2 regions of the Pseudoalteromonas sp. SR44-5 genome follow, and region 2 is predicted to be linked to the other one. Evidence: predicted binding sites of a transcription regulator. Region 2 holds the regulator's gene; the other holds the start of a gene.
The links. The regulator sigma-54, encoded in region 2, starts transcription at its own class of promoters, with help from an activator protein. The targets are predictions, from matches to a motif close to GTTGGCACGNNNNTNGNNT.
Positions count from the first base shown of each region.

Region 1: H5154_RS04765 (hemerythrin domain-containing protein) is a predicted target of sigma-54. The motif match lies at 2,116-2,134, and genes of this name have one in related genera.

Region 1 covers NZ_JACJDT010000006.1:6,559-11,583, forward strand. The annotation lists gene H5154_RS04760 (S9 family peptidase) at 1-1,939, shown strand, start outside; gene H5154_RS04765 (hemerythrin domain-containing protein) at 2,172-2,597, shown strand; gene H5154_RS04770 (TonB-dependent receptor domain-containing protein) at 2,905-5,025, shown strand, end outside.
Region 2 covers NZ_JACJDT010000061.1:9,348-18,213, reverse strand. The annotation lists gene rapZ (RNase adapter RapZ) at 18-860, opposite strand; gene ptsN (PTS IIA-like nitrogen regulatory protein PtsN) at 881-1,333, opposite strand; gene hpf (ribosome hibernation promoting factor) at 1,338-1,625, opposite strand; gene H5154_RS21045 (RNA polymerase factor sigma-54) at 1,654-3,150, opposite strand; gene lptB (LPS export ABC transporter ATP-binding protein) at 3,217-3,942, opposite strand; gene lptA (lipopolysaccharide transport periplasmic protein LptA) at 3,939-4,472, opposite strand; gene lptC (LPS export ABC transporter periplasmic protein LptC) at 4,462-5,016, opposite strand; gene kdsC (3-deoxy-manno-octulosonate-8-phosphatase KdsC) at 5,013-5,564, opposite strand; gene H5154_RS21020 (KpsF/GutQ family sugar-phosphate isomerase) at 5,564-6,535, opposite strand; gene H5154_RS21015 (calcium/sodium antiporter) at 6,561-7,532, opposite strand; gene mlaF (phospholipid ABC transporter ATP-binding protein MlaF) at 7,788-8,603, shown strand; gene mlaE (lipid asymmetry maintenance ABC transporter permease subunit MlaE) at 8,603-8,866, shown strand, end outside.

The DNA of each region.
Region 1 (5,025 bases), on a different contig from region 2:
CAGCATTAGTCCAAATGGTGACAATGTTGCATTTACCCGCTCAGTGCCACGTGAATTATACGTCGACGAGAATGGTGCCAATTATAGCGAACTCTATGTCGTCGATGATGAAGGTGTCGAGCGTCCTTTCATTACCGGCTCTGTAAGTATCAAGAGTATTCAATGGTCAAACGATAGCAAAACGATCTACTTTTTAGCAAAACTTAAAGACGACAAGTTTACCGCGTTATATCAAATTCCAGTGGATGGTGGTCAAGCGCAAAAAGTACTATCGCTTAAAGACACATCAATTTCTAGCTATCAGTTAAGCCCGAATAACAAACAACTCGCTATTTTAGCTATGCCAGCGGCTGATAAATCTGAAAAAGAGCTGAAAAAATTAGGCTTTATGGCTGAGGTGTACGAGCTAGGCTTAAAAGATAAACAACTATTTATTGTCGATTTAGCCAAAACAGATAAACCTCTTACACCAACAGCGCTTAACGTTGCAAACTATGTAAGTGATGTAAACTGGGCCGCAAAAGGCGATAAGTTATTAGTAAAAACCCAGCCTACAGCGCTAATTGACGACAAATACACTAAATCACAATGGCACTTATTTGATATTGCGACTAATCAAGTGACGATGTCGTTTGCTACTGAAGGTAAATTAGACGGTGCTGAACTGTCTCATGATGGTCGTTACATCGCAATTCTAGGTGCCGAAGATAAGCATGATCCAGCCGCTGGTCGTTTATTTTTAGCTGACACAAAAACAGGTGAAGTAAGTGATTGGTTACCTAATTTCATGGGTCATATCGTTGATTTTGAATGGTCACATAAACGCAACACGCTTAATTTTATTGCCAATGTAGGTACGCAAAGTTTTGTCGCGGGCATTAAAACCGGCTCTAATAAATACAAAAAAATTATTAATGAAGGCCAATTTATTGCATCAAATCTGAGTATTTCTGATTCAGATAAAACCTTAGCGCTACGTGCAAACACTGCAAAGCACCCAAATGAAGTATTCATTATTCGTGGTTCTAAAGCACAACGTTTAACGGATTCAAACAACTGGTTGAATGACAAACGTTTTGCTAAGCAAGAAACTATTTCACTTAAGGCTCGCGACGGTGTTGAGATTGATGGCGTATTAGTCTACCCATTAGATTATGAAAAAGGCACGCGCTATCCATTGATCATGTCAGTGCACGGTGGCCCTGAAAGCCATGACAAAGACGGTTGGGTAACAAACTACTCGCGTCCAGGTCAAATGGGAGCAGCACGTGGTTATGCAGTATTTTACCCAAATTACCGTGGCTCTACAGGTAAAGGCGTTGATTATTCAAAGCTTGGTCAAAACGACTATGCAGGTAAAGAGTTTGACGATTTAATTGACTTTAAACAGCATCTTGTTGAAATGGGCTTAGTTGATACTAAACGTGTTGGTATTACGGGTGGCTCTTATGGTGGTTATGCATCAGCATGGGCCGCAACAAAATTGACTGAACACTTTGCTGCGAGCGTGATGTTTGTAGGTGTTACCAACCAACTATCTAAATTTGGAACTACTGATATTTCTAACGAAATGAATCTTGTGCATGCACGTTCATACCCATGGGATAAATGGCAGTGGTATTTAGAGCGCAGCCCTATTTACTGGGCAGGCCAGTCTAAAACACCATTACTGATCATGCATGGTAAAGATGATCCTCGCGTACACCCTGCACAATCAATGGAACTGTACCGTTATATGAAAGTACAAGGCAAAGATGTACGCCTTGTATACTATCCTGGCGAAGGTCATGGTAACCGTAAAGTAGCCGCGCAATATGATTACAGTTTACGTTTAATGCGTTGGATGGATAACTATTTAATTGACGGCAAAAAAGACATGCCAGCATTCGAGATTGACCATGCAGGCAAGTTAAAAGCGGTAAAAGACGCCAATAAATAATCCTATTATTTTGTGTTAAATACGCTTTTAGGCCAACATTCGTGTTGGCCTTTTTGCTTTTAAATAACAATGAATATGGATGTAATATAAAGACCTAACTCGGTAATTTTTACAAGAAAACACCTTAACAAGCTCAAATATAAAAAATTAAATCAATATATTACAACAACTTAAAAGTTGGCTTCTGTCTTGCAATATTCATTGTAATTAATGAGTAAAGCAAGGAAAACCCATGAATATTTTTGAAGCACTTCGTAATGATCACGACAAACAACGTTCGCTTGTCGATGCGCTGATAAAAACCCAGGGGGAGTCACCGAATAGACAGTCTCTTATGGATAATTTAAAACATGAGTTAGTAGAACATGCTAAATTTGAAGAGCGTTATTTCTATAATCCTTTGATGTTTGATGATTTAACCCATGAAAAAGCCCGTCATAGTATTGCAGAGCATCATGAACTTGATGAATTGATTGAGCAACTTGAAGAAACTGATATGAGCTCACCAGTGTGGCTTGTGACCGCTAAAAAATTACATCATCTTGTACATCATCATCTGGCTGAAGAAGAGCATGAAGTATTTCAACTAGCCGGTAAAGCGCTAACCGAAAGTCAAAAAGAAAGTCTAGCCGAAAAGTATAATAATGCGATGAGTTAACTGCTATATGTGCCCGCTTTAATTTATAAAGCTCTCTAAATAGCAACAACTCTATACCATTTGCATTTATTAGGCACCTCTAACACGGTCAATACTTGGCTAAGCAAACACTCTTAAATTAACTAAGCCCGGCATCAAACGCTGGGTTTTTTAATGCTCATGCTCCATCCCCACCTTTATTTAATATGAAAATCATTCATTGAATGTAAATATTTCGCAATTGAACATACAACTGATAATTGTTATCATACCTACCTTGGTTGCTTATTAGATTAATAATCTTTATTCTTGTCATGAAGGAAGTACAATGAAATCCCGCCCGCTTTATCTGGCCTCACTGATCAGTGCATTATTAACATCAACAACACTTATTGCTGATGATGACACAGCTGAAAATATGGAAGTGATGGTTGTCACCGCTTCTGGTTATGAGCAAAAATTAATAGATGCACCTGCAAGTGTCTCGGTTGTCTCTCGCGAAGATCTACAAAATAAGCCATTTACTAGCCTTGCTGATGCGCTTCGTGATATCGAAGGTATCGATGTTGGTGCCGGACAAGATAAAAACGGTAATATTAGTATTACCATGCGTGGTTTACCCGCAAGCTATACTCTAGTGCTTATTGATGGCCGCCGTCAAAGTGATGTAGGTAATATAGGCCCAAACAACTTTGGTAACAGCCAATTTATGTATATGCCGCCACTTGAGGCTATCGAGCGAATTGAAGTCGTTCGTGGCCCAATGTCCACTTTATATGGCGCTGATGCAATCGGTGGTGTAATCAATATTATCACTCGTAAAAATCTTGATAGCACCCATGGTAGCGTCACGGTAAGCAGTAATATCCAACAAGACGATCAATACGGTAACGATAATAAAGTCGATATATATTTGACCGGCCCAAGCGGCGTTGAGGGATTAACTTACGGGATCCGTGGTAGTTTTTATGACCGTCAAGAAAGTGAGCCAACTTACAGCGAAAGTTTACCACTTCCAGATGGCAGCATGTGGGTTGATGATGGTAGCTTTGGCGATAAAAAAATCGTTGCAGCACGTAACTGGAATGCCGGCGCAACAATAAACTACCTGATCAATAATCAGAATGAAATTACCTTTGAGTACGACATAGCCAAACAGCGTTACGATAACACCGAAGGTCAAACGGGTACGTTAGATAGCCCAGTCAGTTTATGGCGTGTTAGCAAAGGCATTGTACAGCCACGCGTTGGTTATACTCCATATCAACGTGTTGAACGTGAGCAATTTGTATTTGCACATGTTGGTCGATACGATGTTGGTACGCTTACCAGCAGCATTACCCAAAGCAGCAGTGAAAACTTTGGTCGCTCATTACCTCTTAATGTACAAGAGCGTTTAGGTGTGCAGGCCATTTGGGACCAAGCAGTACAGGATCAAGGCATCGACAAGCCAGAACTAACGGATGCAATTTACGCTCAACTTGATGAGACTTTTTTACCACGCCCAATGCGTACACTAAAACTTGATAACTTAATTATTGATACTAAGTTTGAATCAAATATAGATAACCACTATTTTGTAGTAGGCGCACAATATTTTGATGCCGAAATGGAAGATGGTGTATTTGGTATGTACGGGGATGGCTTCCGTGAAGGTACGACTCAAGATCATCGTCAAACAGCTGTATTTGCTGAAGATAACTGGGAAATTACCACAAATCTAACTGCAACTTTCGGCGCTCGTTATGATCATCATAATATCTTTGGCTCACAAGTTAGTCCTCGCGCTTATTTAGCCTACTCTCCTGCTGATGAATGGACTTTCAAAGGTGGTATCAGCACAGGATATAAAACCCCAGAGCCAAACCAACTATTCTCTGGTATTACAGGTTTTGGTGGCCAAGGTACTAAACCTTTTGTTGGCACGCCAGACTTACAACCTGAAACCAGTGTAAACTACGAAATGGCTGCTTACTTTAATGGCAGTGATAGTTTTAGTGGTAACGTAACGGTGTTTTACAATAATTTTAAAGACAAAATCATTAACCAAGATAACTTACCAAACTGTGAAGTGGCCATAGCTGATGAACCTTGTGTTGAAATTGGCGCAGGTTGGGCAGGCATCGGTAGCACCACCTTTACGCAAGCTGCTAACGTAGATAAATCAGCTACTCGTGGTGTTGAAATTGCTGCTAATTGGCAGATTATTGAACAGTTGTCACTACGTGGTAACTTTACTTACACCGATAGTGAAGTGAAAAGTGGCCGTGATGAAGGACTACCTTTAGTTAATACACCTAAAAATATGTATAACTTAACGCTTGCATGGCAACCATTGGATGATTTGAGTATTTCACTTATTTCTGAAATCCGCAGCGATCGTTACCGTGGTACGGCAAATGTGTCTGGTCCACAGGGCCCTGAAACACAAAAGCTCTACTACAAAGCC
Region 2 (8,866 bases):
ACTGTAAACGTGAGTTGTTATTCTTGTTCACGATGGCGAATTTTCACATTGCTGTGGCTCATCGAGAAGCTTTCACCTATAGTTTGCGCTAGATAAACTGAGCGATGTTGACCACCGGTGCAACCAATAGCAATTGTTAAGTAACTGCGGTTATTACGCTCCAAATGCGGTAACCAAGTTTGTACAAAGGTTTGGATCTGCCAAGTGAATTTTTGTACGATACTATGGCTGGCTAAATAATCTTTTACTGGCTGATCAAGGCCTGTAAGTGGCTTAAGCTCAGGCTCCCAATGTGGGTTTGGTAAAAAGCGTGCATCAAAAACATAATCAGCTTCTTTTGGGATACCATATTTAAAACCAAATGATTCAAAGGTAATGATTAGTTTTTTATCTTTTTTCCCTAAAATCTTTTCACGGATTGACTCTGCAAGCTGGTGGACACTCAGATCAGTGGTATCAAGTATAAAGTCAGCGCGAGTAGTTAATACATCAAGTAATACTTTTTCTTGCTTGATAGCTAAATCCAGTGGCAAAGAGTCCAAAGATAATGGGTGTAAGCGGCGAGTTTCAGAAAAACGTTTGATCAGGGTTTGATCATCACTGTCTAAATAAAATAGCGTCGGATTTGCAAAACCAGGCAAGTATTCAAGAATATCGTTAAATTCTTCCTGCTCTTTCGGTAAATTACGGACATCAATACTGACGGCAATTTTGTCATAATTATCAGAGACACTGCGCACTAATGAAGGTAATAAGTTTACCGGAATATTATCTACACAATAATAGCCAAGATCTTCTACTACACGCAGAGCAACAGATTTACCTGAGCCAGAACGCCCACTGATGATGATTAACTCCATGTAAATTCTCCTTCATTTGGCTACGATTGCGCAGCAATTACGTGATACAAATCTTGGTCTGTTTTTGCGCTACGTAGTTGTTTACAAAAATCTTTGTCGTTGAGTTTATCAGCAATTGTGGCTAACGTCTTCAAATGAAGTTGGCTATCACCATCTGGCACGATGAGAGCTACAAATATATCAACTGGGCGATTATCTATCGCATCAAAATCAATCGGTGATTCACTCACTATAATTATTGCTAGCGGGTTTTCAACACCACTCATACGGCCATGAGGAATAGCAATACCACGACCAATACCCGTACTACCTAGTTTTTCTCTCGACAGTAGTGCGTTGAGGATTTCTTGTTGTGATAGCTGAGGAAGTTGTTCATGAGCCAATTGGCTGATAAATTCAATGATCCGTTTTTTGCTATTAAAAAGGACCGCAGCTTTACTGCAGTCCTGGCAAATAAGTGAGCTTAATTTCATAGTGTTAGTGTCGAGCGTGCTTCTCTTTGTGTTTAATTACCTGACGGTCAAGTTTGTCGATTAGTCCGTCAATGGCTGCATACATGTCTTGGTGCTCAGTTGAGGCAAATAATTCAGCGCCACTGACATGTAATGTGGCTTCTGCTTTTTGGCTTAGCTTTTCTACATCAAGAATGACATGGACATTATTGATATGATCAAAATGCCTTTCAAGCTTGGCAAACTTATTGTTTACATAGTCTCTTAATGAATCAGTAATTTCTACATGACGACCAGTTAAATTTAGTTGCATAAGCATTTTCCTCTTGTGATTTTACGCCTTAAATCAAACTTTTACGTTGATTTGACGGTGGAATAGCCAGTGACTCGCGGTATTTTGCAATAGTCCGTCTAGCTACTTTGATACCTTGCTCTGCCAATATATCTGCAATTTTACTATCACTCAATGGTTTCGCTGAGTTTTCTGCACTGATCAATTTTCTGATCAATGCTCGAATGGCTGTCGATGAGCATTCGCCGCCGTTCTCAGTACTTACATGGCTCGAGAAAAAATATTTTAACTCAAATATACCACGAGGGGTATGCATGTATTTTTGGGTGGTTACACGAGAAATTGTTGATTCGTGCATCTCAACCATTTCGGCAACGTCGTTTAGTACCATAGGGCGCATGGCCTCAGGGCCATGCTCAAAGAATCCTTGCTGCTGTTTAACAATGCAGTTGGTTACTTTGAGTAACGTCTCGTTACGACTTTCTAGGCTTTTAATAAACCATTTAGCTTCTTGCAAATGCGAGCGTATAAATTGGCTGTCAGTGCTTGATTTTACAGAGCGTGACATCGCCGCATATTGGCTGTTCACTCTAATTTTTGGCATGCTGTCTGGATTGAGTTCAACCACCCAGCGACCTTTAATTTTTTTCACCGAAACGTCAGGAATAACATACTCTGATTCTTCGCGTACTATGGTATCCGCAGGCTTTGGGTTAAGGCTGTGGATCAGTGTCATTACTTCTTTTAGTTCATCTTCTTTAAGCTTAGTCTTTTTCATCAAAGTGCGATAGTCACGACTAGCTAATAAATCGATATGATCAGTTAAAATCATTTTTGTCTCGCTAATCCAAGGAGTTGCAGGATCAAATTGATTTAATTGAATACATAAACATTCTTGTAGGCTGCGCGCAGCAATACCAACAGGGTCAAACAACTGAATGCGTTTTAACACTGCTTGCACTTCGTCGAGTTCGATTTCTTCTTCGTTATTACCTTGATTTAAGCTTTCTGCGATGTCTTCGCAGCTCAAGGTTAAAATACCTGAATCGTCAACGGCTTCAACAATCGCAATGGCAATGGCTTCATCGGTTGGACTAAAAGGTGTGAGTTGTAATTGCCACATTAGATATTCGTGCAAGGTTTCAGTTGAGGCACCTTGATAAATTGACTCATCTTCAGGCATTGGCCCAGATGACGTATTTGGCGCAGCACTCATGTATTCGTCCCAGGTGACGTCCATAGCCATTTCGTCACTTAAGGTCTCTTTACTTAATGCTTCGCTACTTTCTTGTTCATATTCGCTTGGCTTGTCGTCTGCTGATGCGCTAACGGTTAAGTCATCGTTATCTTGTTTTTGTTCGTTTTTACCAGCCGTGTCGTCTGAATATTCATGTTCTTCTAGCTCTAACAATGGATTGCTGTCGAGCGCTTCTTGAATTTCTTGCTGGAGATCCAATGTACTGAGTTGCAATAAGCGAATTGCTTGTTGCAGCTGTGGTGTCATTGTAAGTTGCTGGCCCATGCGCAGCTGGAGTGATTGCCTCATGTATCTCTAACAATCCTTTTATTGTTATCATCGTTAAGTCTAGCAGATACTTAGCCGAGCGTGGCTTTATAGCCTAAATTGCTCGCCCAGGTAAACATCGCGGACTGTTTGGTCGGCGAGTACATGCTCAGGGGTACCTGATGCAATTAACTCCCCATGAGAAACTATGTAGGCTTTTTCACAAACATCAAGGGTTTCTCGTACATTGTGGTCGGTAATAAGCACGCCAATACCACGGTTTTTAAGGTGTTCAATAATCTTCTTTATATCTAACACTGAAATAGGATCAACGCCAGCAAAAGGCTCATCAAGTAAGATAAATTTTGGGTTTGCGGCTAAAGCGCGTGCAATTTCAACTCGACGACGTTCACCGCCAGATAATGCCATACCTTGGCTGTCGCGGATATGTTGAATGCTAAACTCATCAAGTAAGCTGTCGAGCGCTTCTTCTCTGGCTTGTTTATTCAGCTCTTTACGAGTTTCTAAAATAGCCATCAGGTTTTGATAAACAGTTAATTTACGGAAGATGGATGATTCTTGTGGCAGGTAGCCAATCCCTAACCGTGCGCGACTGTGCATTGGCAGTAAGGTGATGTCATTATCATCAATACTGATTTTACCTTTGTCGCTTGGAACTAAACCCACAATCATATAAAAGGTGGTGGTTTTACCAGCGCCATTAGGACCCAATAAGCCAACAATGCTGCCTGCGCTAACTTCTAAACCCACGCTTTTTACAACTTGGCGACCTTTATAGCTTTTTGCTAGAAATTCAGCTTTTAATGTACTCATGGCTGCCCTTTAGATTTGTCTTTTTTACTGTCTACTGGTACCAAAATGGTGTGCACACGATCGCTTGAGCTTGCGCCTTTTTCAGCACTGATCAGTTGCTGGTCCATATCATAGGTAATGCTTTTGGCATTGATTTTTTGACCTGCCTGAGTGACTTGTGCATTGCCAACCAAGGTTAAATAGCGCTTAGCGACATCGTAACGGACTTCATCAGCACTGGCACTCATTACTGTGCCATCAGTTTGTTTTTCTTCAAAGTAAGCCGGACTGCCAGTTGCGACAAGTAGTTGTTTGTTATCGCCTAAATCTTCGCGCTTATGGACTTCAAGTCGATCCGCTTTGATACGGCGGTTACCATGAATGATTTCAACATTTTTTTCAAAAATACCGATATTGTCTTTCAGTTGGGCAAGCTGCGTGTCAGCACTGATAGAGACTTGATCTGCAGGTGGTGTCGTATTTTCAGCAAAGCTTGCAAAAGCAATGAATAAGCTTGGTATAACAAGCAAGTGAGCAAATTTATTGGTCATAATATATGGTTCGCGTATGGTTAATTAGTTCTACCACTTCGGCTTTTAAGTCGGCATGGAGACCGCGCCCAGTGATTTTTAAATTTGGTCCGATTAATTCAACTGGTTGTTCTGAACTCATGGTTTGTAGTTCAATATCAACCTGAATATTATCTGCGTTTATATGTTCAATCATGGCATTATTGGTCAGGTTTTTAGCAACCACATTACCTTCTAAAATTAATTGATGATTTTCATATAAGGTGGCTTCATCGGCATTAATTTGCCACGTCTGCTGTTGATTATAGAGTGTAAAAATAGGTTGTTCAAAGTAAGTGAACCCTAACTGTTGGTAGAGTTCCATTTTTGCAGCTGTTACTTTGTGGCTAATTTTACCTTGTTCATCAAATGCGGTTTGTTTTAATGCCACCGCAGTATAATCAGGTTTTGCTATTATATCTTCTTGGTGTTGTTTTATGGCGGTACTTTGATAAAAATACGGATACCACAGCCATACCATGCAGCCGACAAATAATACGCATAATATTAAACGCGCACTATTCATGAGCTCGTGCCTTCGCTGGTTAATGATTTACCATTTTCGAGCATTAATAAATCAGTGAGTTCACGCACCGCCCCAAAGCCACCAGGTAGCATGGTTGTATAATGTGAAATGCGTTTGATTAGTGGATGCGCATCATTTACTGCCACCGCAAAACCAACCAATTCCATTACCGGCAAGTCAGGTCCGTCATCGCCTATGTAAGCGATTTGTTCATCGCTTAACTGCAATTTATCCTTGAGCTGTTGATAAGCTTGCAACTTGTTTTCTTGGCCTTGGTAAATATGCGGTACTGTCAGGCTAGTCATCCGTTGCTGAACTATCTGTGAATGACGACCGGTGATCACGGCAACTTCAAAACCGCTATTGATCAGTGCTTTGATACCAAAGCCATCTTTAGTATTAAACGCTTTGAGTTCTTCACCTTGGTTACCAAGATAAATACGACCATCTGAAAACACCCCATCGATATCACAGATCAGGAGTTTGATTTTTTGTGCTCGCTCGCGAGCATCATCTGAAAGTGGCTGATATAAGTCAGCAAACTGCATTATAAAACTCCTGCTTTGAGCAAATCTTGCATATTAAGAGCACCAATAGGGTGGTGTTTATCATCAACTACAATTAAGCCATTGATACGCTTATTCTCCATGATATTGAGTGCCTCGGCGGCAAGCATATCAGCAGTTGCAGTAGTGCAAGAGCGGGTCATGACAGTGCTTATCAAAGTACTGTGAATATCTATTCGTTGCTCTAAAATTCGCCGTAAATCACCATCAGTAAAAAGCCCTGCAAGTTGCCCTGTGTCATCAACAATAGCTGTCATACCTAAGCCTTTTGCCGACATTTCGATTAATGCATCTTTGATACATTGCTTATCATTGATCATAGGCGTTGCTGGGCCACTGTGCATAATATCTTTTAAACACAATAGTAAACGTTTACCTAAGCTACCACCAGGATGCGATAGCGCAAAGTCATCGGCGGTAAAGCCACGGGTTTCTAGCAGAGCAACGGCTATTGCATCACCCATCGCAAGTGTTGCAGTCGTGCTTGCAGTCGGAGCGAGTCCTAATGGGCAGGCCTCTTGACTTACTTTGATGCATACATGAGCATCAGCCCAATTTGCCATTGATGATTCAGGGTTACCTGTCATGGCGATCATTTTTGCGCCAATACGTTTAATAACCGGAATAATATTCAGTACTTCGCTGGTTTCGCCTGAGTTTGAAATAAGCATAACCACGTCATCACGAGTGATCATCCCTAAATCACCATGACTTGCTTCACCCGGATGGACAAAAAACGCAGGCGTGCCAGTGCTTGCCAGTGTTGCAGCAATTTTATTACCAATATGCCCTGATTTCCCCATACCGACTACTATGATCCTACCGTGACATTGATACATCAATTGGCAAGCTTGATTAAAGTTTTCGTCTAGATATTGGGTTATATCAAGCAGTGCTTGGCGCTCTATTTCTAGCACCCGCTTACCTTGTTCAATAAAATTTAACTGCGTCATTGTGTTATCCATTTTGTGGCTAGCATTAAGCAACTTGGCTGAAAATATAACCTTGATAGATTAAAAACGCGACCAATAACAGGCCACCTTCAACTCTATTAATGCGTCTTGTGCCCCTAAAACTCAAGGACATAGCAATAAGGGCTATGGTGGCACCAATCATTATTAAGGCATCACGGTTTGCAGCTGAAGGATCAATAATTGAAGGGTTGATAATCCCAGCCAGTGGCAACACAGCTAAAATGTTAAATATATTTGAGCCAACAATATTACCCAGTGCTAAATCATCTTCGTTTTTTAATACCCCAGCAATACAGGCTGCCAGCTCAGGCAAACTGGTGCCAATAGCAATAATGGTTAACCCTATTACTAAATCACTTAGGCCAAAGTATTTGGCTATATCAACTGCTGAGCCAACTAAAAAATGTGAGCTGACAGGCAGTAATATCATACCAATAATTAACCAAAATAAAGCCGATTTGGTGGGCACGTTATCTGGTACGTCTTCACAGGCTTCACTTACAAATGGGTCATCAGCTTGGTTTTTAGCGCGAATAGAAATAATAACTAAGCCCGCAATAAAGACCACAAAGCCAATGATTAATGCAACGCCCTCAGCAAATGAAAAGTAGTTATCAGAAAATACATACCAGGCAGCGATTGACACTAGTAGTACAAGCGGCATTTCGCGTTTTAATGTCATTGATGATACTGAGAGTGGGCGCAATAGCGCGGTAATACCTAAAACAAGTAAAATATTAGTGATATTTGAGCCAACGGCGTTACCCACGGCAGTGTCAGTTTTACCGGCAAGCGCAGCTGATGCTGAGACCATCATTTCAGGGGCTGACGAGCCCATCGCAACAACGGTTAAGCCAACAATAAGAGTAGGAACACCGAAATTTTTTGCCAGTGCCGCAGCACCATAAACAAAGCGATCCGCACTCCAAACTAGAGCTGCAAATCCGAGAATTAAAATGACAAAAGAAGTCACCATTACGTTACGCCAATTATTCAAAATGAGATGACTGCAAATAGTAACAAAAGCCAACCTGAAAGTATAAATAAAAGAATCTGCGTAGCTTGTTAGATTATGGCCTGATTTGGACTGAGAATAATTATTTAAGCGACGGTTAAGCCTACTGCTGTAAGGTTTGCAGCGCTATTACATAGAATATTACAAAATTTTACGATTTGTTTTTTCCATCTTGCTGTAAAAACGCTTAAAATAGGTGAACTAGTGAAAATAGTAATGGAGAGCGACTTGTCGCAACCAATAGTAGAAATCAAGGATGTAAGCTTTTCTAGGGGCAATCGCTGCATATATAAAAATATGAGCTTTAGTGTCCCGAAAGGAAAAATTACGGCAATTATGGGACCAAGCGGAATTGGTAAAACCACCATGTTGCGTTTAATTGGTGGTCAATTAAAACCAGATAGCGGCACTATTTTATTCGAAGGTAATAACATTCCTGCCATGTCGCGCAAAGAGCTTTATGCGGCGCGAACCAAAATGAGTATGTTGTTCCAAAGCGGCGCATTATTTACCGATATGTCAGTATTTGACAATATCGCTTTTCCGCTGCGTGAACACACTCGTCTAAGTGAAGATTTAATTCGCCTTGTGGTGCTAATGAAATTACAAGCTGTTGGCTTGCGTGGCGCACAAGATCTAATGCCTTCTGAGCTGTCAGGTGGTATGGCACGTCGTGCTGCATTAGCGCGCTCAATCGCACTTGATCCTGAATTAATTATGTATGATGAGCCATTTGCAGGCCAAGACCCAATTTCCATGGGGGTATTAGTTAAGTTGATTAAATCGCTTAATCAAGTGCTTGGATTATCATCATTAATCGTAACTCACGATGTAACAGAAGTGATGAGCATTGCCGATCACGTTATCATTATTGCCGATCAAGGCGTTATTGGTAGCGGTACACCGGATGAAATGCGTAATCATGAATCGGCCCTAGTTCAGCAGTTCTTAAAAGGATTATCTGATGGCCCAGTGCCGTTTCATTTTCCTGCTCAACCTTATCAACAAGAATTACTGGGAGGGCGCCGCTGATGTTTGATTTTTTGCAAATGCTAGGTCATAAAACGTTAGGACGATTTGCTGCACTTGGTCGCTCCACTCAGATGTTGATAGGTGCGTTATGGAGTTTGCCTAATTTTAGAAAAGGCACGCCGCTTTTAATACGACAATTATATATGGTCGGCTCGCAGTCACTATTGATTATCATGGTGTCGGGATTATTCATTGGTATGGTATTGGCGTTGCAAGGCTACACCGTACTAGTTGGTTATGGTGCAGAGGACAGCTTAGGTCCA